One region of the Clostridium sp. DL1XJH146 genome, then DNA from elsewhere that is predicted to be linked to it. Evidence: predicted binding sites of a transcription regulator. Region 1 holds the regulator's gene; the other holds the start of a gene.

Evidence for each region. Region 1 encodes HrcA, which represses chaperone genes, less so after heat shock. Its sites were predicted from a motif close to TGTTAGCACTCNNNNNNNNNGAGTGCTAACA; they were not measured.
Region 2: the regulator HrcA is predicted to act here: its motif matches at 2,000-2,030, upstream of groES (co-chaperone GroES).

Annotation. Positions count from the first base shown of each region.
Region 1 is NZ_JBTVVN010000009.1:99,234-102,672, reverse strand. Features, by position in the region: gene dnaK (molecular chaperone DnaK) at 1-477, opposite strand, end outside; gene grpE (nucleotide exchange factor GrpE) at 670-1,326, opposite strand; gene hrcA (heat-inducible transcriptional repressor HrcA) at 1,353-2,447, opposite strand; gene hemW (radical SAM family heme chaperone HemW) at 2,640-3,439, opposite strand, start outside.
Region 2 is NZ_JBTVVN010000023.1:40,685-44,123, forward strand. Features, by position in the region: gene groL (chaperonin GroEL) at 26-1,651, opposite strand; gene groES (co-chaperone GroES) at 1,681-1,965, opposite strand; gene ACVHXK_RS11935 (TIGR01906 family membrane protein) at 2,251-2,895, shown strand; gene ACVHXK_RS11940 (TVP38/TMEM64 family protein) at 2,919-3,439, opposite strand, start outside.

The sequences.
Region 1 (3,439 bases):
TTTATCAAGACCATATGAAAGTGATGCTGCTGTTGGCTCGTTTATTATTCTAAGAACTTCAAGTCCTGCAATCTTACCAGCATTTTTTGTTGCCTGTCTTTCACTATCATTAAAATAAGCTGGAACTGTTATTACAGCCTCTGTTACTGTTTCTCCTAAATATGCTTCTGCATCTGCTTTTAATTTTTGTAATATCATTGCTGAAATTTCTTCTGGAGAAAACTTTTTATCATCTACAGCTACTCTATAATCAGTACCCATATGTCTTTTTATTGACATTATTGTTTTATCAGGATTTGTAATTGCTTGTCTTTTTGCTACCTGACCTACTAATCTCTCTCCACCATCTTTAAATGCAACCACTGAAGGTGTTGTTCTAGCTCCTTCTGCATTTGCGATAACTGTTGGGTTACCACCTTCCATTACTGCTACACATGAATTTGTTGTACCTAAATCGATACCTATTATTTTTCCCATTTTATTTACCTCCTAATATATTTTCTTAATTTATATAATTTTTTATTTATAACTTAATTTATTGGTTGAACTAAATTGATAATTTTTACTAATTTCAAATGCACAATTCACAATGCACAATTTATGTTGATTCTCTCCCTTTTTGGTCGAGAATCTGTATTTAATTAAATTATTCAATACATGAAATATAAACTAGTTTGCTACCTTAACTAATGAATATCTTAATACTTTATCGCCTCTTTTAAAGCCTTTTTGGAAAACTTCTACTATTTCATTATCCCCATATGAGCTATCTTCTATATGCATTATTGCATTATGCATATTAGGGTCGAACCCTTCATTAGTTGCTACTTCTTCAACATCAAGTTTTTCTAATGAATCTGTAAATTGATTTATTGTTTTTTGTATACCAGTTTTTAAATCTTCTACAGAACCATCTGCTTCTAATGCTCTTTCTAAATTATCAAGAACCGGAAGAATATTTTTAAGTACATCTGCACATGCATCTGTGTATATAGTTTTCTTTTCTTTGTCAGTTCTCTTCCTATAATTCTCATATTCTGCAGTTATACGCAATAATCTGTCTTTTAAAGCGTCTAGCTCATTAGATAACTTTTTGTTTTTACTTGTAAACACTTTTTTTTCCCCTTTTAGTTCTTCTAACTCTGCTTTTAATAGATCTTCTTTCTGTTCTAATTCTTCTTGTTCATTGACTACTTCAATCTCTTCTTCATCTAGGACCTCTTCAAATTCCTTATCTTCATTTACTTCTGCTTCTAAAGGATTTTCCTCCTTTAAAGCTTCACTTACTTCCTCTTCATTTTCAATATGAATTTCATCATTCAACATTTTTTCACCTCATGCTATTCATTTTACTATTCATTATTTTCATCATAATAAATACTTGTAATACTTTTATCTAAAACTTTTATAAACTGTGTCATTATTGCTAATATCTTTTCATATTGCATCCTTGTTGGGCCGATAACTCCTATTGTTCCTAGTGGTTTATCCCTCAAACTATATTCTGCACATATAAGGCTATAGTCTTTTGCATTTTCTGTGAGATTCTCACTCCCTATCTTCACAAAAATGTTTTTATTTTTTATATGCAATACATTTCCATCGCTTATTTTCAAATCCTCTAAATAATTATTATTAAAATTTAGTAAATTTGCCATTGCCGACTTATCATCTAGCATCTCTAAAAATTGTTTTGCTTTATCTACATCTTTATATTCTGAATAGTTAAATATATTTGATGCACCTTCAAAGAAAATATCTCTTCCATCTTCTTTTGACAGAGCATCGTAGAGTGCTGTTATTATAGCATCAAAAATACTCTCATATCCCTGAAGGTCATTCTTAAGTTGATTTATAACTTTTAAATTGATATCATCTATAGTTTTATTTCTTAACCTACTATTAAGAATATTAGATAATTTTTCTAATTTATCTTCTTCAATTTTACCATCTAATCTAATCAAATTATTATTTATCATTCCATTTTGAGTAACTATAATAACTAAGATGCTGTGATTATCTATAGGAATTAGTTTTAAAGCCTTAATATAACTAGTTCTTGCTGAAGGTGTTTTTACAACACATGTCATGTTAGTCAATTCTGAAAGTAATTGTGTTGCATTCTTAAGTACTCTATTAACTTCATAGAGAGCTATATTAACAAGTTCTGATTTCATCCTAACTTGATCCTCTGCACTTAAATCAGGTATCTTTATCAATTGGTCAACATAAAGTCGATATCCTTTATCTGATGGTTTTCTTCCAGAAGAAGTATGCAATTGTTCAAGATATCCAAGCTCTTCTAAGTCAGACATTTCATTTCTTATTGTTGCAGAACTTACGCCTAAATCATATTTTTTCGCTATAGTTCTTGAACCTATTGGTTCTCCAAATAATATATAATCTCTTATGATAGCCTCTAGAATTTTAATTTTCCTTTCAGTCATTTCATTAACATTCACAAGATCACCACCTTTTATTAGCACTCACTCAAGACGAGTGCTAACGACCTGCTTTTAAATTACCATGTAGCATTTTTTTTGTCAATATTATATTCAATGCTTATAGGCTATAATTTTATGATTAATGACATTCTAATTGAAATAAATCTATTTTCCTATATATTACTTAATATTCCTCTATTTTTTATCCAATATAAAATCACTCAATATATAATTAGAGATTTCATAACCTTTTTCTGAAAAAGAAATGTAATCATCTTCATCAAGTAATAATCCCAATTTAGTATATTTACTAATTACATTTTTATACTTAAAATTAATTTCTTCATGAAATCTTCTGATATATTCATTCTTGCTGATTCCTTTTCTTTTCCTTAATCCTAAAAACATAAACTCTTCAATTTCTTCCTCACTTGTATTAATATGTGTCTTGACTTTGCTATTGCCTTTATCATGCATATCCTTTATATAGTTAATTATGCTTTTATCATTTTCATATCGCACACCATCAATATAAGAATGAGCTGATGAACCAGTTCCTAAGTAGTTACCTAATTCCCAATAGACTAGATTATGCATACATTCTTTTCCCTTTTTAGAAAAATTGGAAATCTCATATTGATTATATCCATTAGCTTTCAATAATTCTACGGTCTTTTTATACATTTTTCTTTCTACATCTTCATTTGGTATTTCCAATTTATTTTCTTTAAACATTTTGTAAAAGCAGGTTCCTTCTTCGATTATTAAAGAATAACAAGAAACATGTTCGGGATTAAGATTAATTATATTTTCCAAAGTTTCTTCCCATTCTTCTAATTTAAGCCCAGGTATTCCAAACATCAAATCAATATTAATATTTTTAAAGCCTACTTTTCTAGCCTCTTTATATAATTTCAAAAATTCTTCTCTCGAATGAATTCTACCTAATAATTGTAGTTTATCATTTTGCCATGCTTGTAACCCTATACTAAGCC
Region 2 (3,439 bases), on a different contig from region 1:
ATGCAAAAGCTTTTTTCTATTTCGATTAATACATTCCATCCATTCCCATTCCTGGTCCACCTGGCATTGGTGATTCTTTCTCAGGAATGTCAGCAACAACACATTCAGTTGTTAAGAATGTTGCGGCAACTGAAGCGGCATTTTGAAGAGCTGATCTTGTTACCTTAGTTGGGTCAACAATTCCTCTTTCGATCATATTTACATATTCTTCACGACGAGCGTCAAAACCTATACCTACTTTACTGTTTTTAACTTTTTCTATGATCACTGAACCTTCTAATCCAGCATTATCAGCTATTTGTCTTACTGGTTCTTCTAAAGCTCTCTTAATTATTTCAATACCTACTTTAACATCTGCTTCATCAGAATCTAATTCTTCCACAACAGGAATAGTATTTACATAAGCAGTACCACCACCTGGAACAATTCCTTCTTCTACAGCAGCTTTTGTAGCAGCTAAAGCATCTTCTATTCTTAATTTTCTTTCTTTCATTTCTGTTTCTGTAGCAGCACCCACTTTAATTACTGCAACACCACCAGACAATTTAGCAAGTCTTTCTTGCAATTTTTCTTTGTCAAATTCAGAAGTAGAAGCCTCTATTTGATTTCTTATTTGTCCAACTCTATCAGAAATAGCTCCTTTATTTCCCTTACCATTAACAATAGTAGTTGTCTCTTTTGTTATTTTTATACTATCTGCAGTACCAAGCATATCCATAGTAACGTCTTTTAATTCTAATCCTACTTCTTCTGAGATAACTTCTCCGCCTGTTAATATTGCAATATCCTTTAACATTTCTTTTCTTCTGTCGCCAAAACCAGGGGCTTTAACAGCTACTGATACAAAAGTACCTCTGATTCTATTTACAATAATATTAGCTAAAGCGTCTCCTTCAACATCTTCAGCAATTATTAATAACTTCTTGCCTGATTGAACTATTTGCTCTAATAATGGCAATAAATCTTGGAAATTACTAACCTTCTTGTCTGTAAGCAAAATCACTGCATTATCTAAAGAAGCTTCCATTTTCTCAGTATCAGTTACCATGTATGGACTTATATAACCTCTATCAAATTGCATTCCTTCAACTACGTCTAATTCAGTTATCATAGATTTTGATTCTTCTACAGTAATAACACCTTCATTACCTACTTTTTCCATAGCATCAGCAATTAATTTACCTATAGTTTCGTCAGAAGCTGAAATTGCAGCAACCCTTGCAATATCTTCTTTGCCATTAACTGGTTTAGAAATATTCTTAATTTCTCCAACAGCTTTTTCTACAGCCATCATAATTCCTTGTCTTATAAGCATTGGATTAGCACCAGCTGTAACATTCTTCAAACCTTCTCTTATAATAGCTTGAGCAAGTAATGTTGCAGTTGTAGTACCGTCACCAGCTACATCATTAGTTTTAGTGGCAACTTCTTTAACTAATTGAGCTCCCATATTTTCATATGGATCTTCTAACTCTATTTCTCTTGCAATACTAACACCATCATTAGTAATTAATGGTGCTCCAAATTTTTTGTCTAAAACAACATTTCTACCTTTTGGTCCTAATGTAACTTTTACAGTATTAGCTAGTGTATCAACACCAACTTGCATAGATCTTCTAGCGTCTTCACCAAATTTAATGCTTTTAGCCATTTTCAATTCCTCCTCAATTAAACTATCAATTATTCAACAATAGCTAAAATATCATTTTGTTTAACAATGATATATTCTTCACCATTTACTTTAACTTCTGTTCCAGCGTATTTAGAATACAAAATTCTATCGCCAATTTTCACTTCCATTACAATTTCTTTTCCTTCAACAATTCCACCCGGTCCTACAGCAACAACTTCTGCTTCTTGTGGTTTTTCTTGAGCTGAACTTAAAAGTACGATACCACTCTTTGTAGTTTCTTCCGCTTCTAATTTTTTAATTACTACCCTATCACCTAATGGTCTAATATTCATTATAAACCCTCCTTATGTAATAAATAGGAATGTTTGTTAGCACTCTAGTAAAACGAGTGCTAACAAATATAATATTAATTTATAGTAAATTTAATATCAAATTCCATACATTAACTAATAACTCTAAAAACAGCTAATATTTTAAGTTATCTTTCCTTATCTCGTAAAATCATCTTATTACTTTATTTTACTCTCATTTTAATGAAATCTTAGTAAAACATATATTAAATTCTATGTTATAATTAACTATTCTTTTGTTAAAAATATATTATTAGAGGTGATATAATGGGCAATATAGCTAATTACAAACAAAATTTTTTTACTATCGTAACAGCATTTATCCTTAGTTTTATATTAATAAGTTTCAGTGCTAAATTCACATTAAATTTTAAATCTCTTTATTATTTTGATATATCCTATCTTAATATAAGTGAAAACTCTGGTTATTCAGAAAATGAAATCAAAACGAATTACAACTATATAGTAGATTTTGTAGCTTCTCATAAAAACACTGAATTTAATTTACCTTCACTTAATTATTCTGAGCAAGGAAAAATTCACTTTGAAGATGTAAAAAAGGTATTCAATTTTATGGACAATCTAATGTACATACTCTTAATTCTATTAGTTTTCCTTGTACTATATGCTCTTAAAAAGAAAAATTTTAAATTTCTACGTTATACTACATATTTATTAATAATACTGCCTCTTGCAACTTTAATACCCTTTTTAATTAATTTTGACTATAGTTTTACCATATTTCATGAAATCTTATTCAGCAACGATTACTGGATATTTAATCCTATTTATGATCCTATAATTACAATACTTCCTGAAGAATTCTTTTTCCATTCCCTTGGTGTTATTGTTATATTTCTTATATTGTCTAGTATATTATGTAATGTACTCTATAAAAATATTAATAAATAGCTAAAAATAAATATCTAATTTAGCTATTTATTTTTAGTCGTATCATGAGTCATTGATTTAATTATTCTATCACCTCTTAATAACCCTATTAGAAACAGTAAACTCATCACAACAGCTATTACAATTAGAGAGGTGTGTCTTCCATCTAACAAACTGTCACCAAAGTAAGCTGATATAAAAATCCCAGGAAGCCTACCCATAGTGGAATAGAATATATAATCTTTAAATTTCACTTTGGAAATACCACAAAAATAACCCATTATATCCTTTGGCATTCCAGGTATTACATAGAAAAGGAATATAATATATTTCTTACTCCCTATTTCTAATATTTTTTCAAAATTAGTTAAATGTTTCTCTGAAATAATTTTTTCTACAAATGGTCTTCCAAATTTTCTTGATATACCATAAATAAGTACACTCCCTATGGTTATACCAATCAAAGATAATAAACCTCCGATCACACTTCCATAAATAAAACCACCTGCAATTTGAATTATTTCACCAGGAATAAAAAATACTATTACCTGCGATATTTGTAATG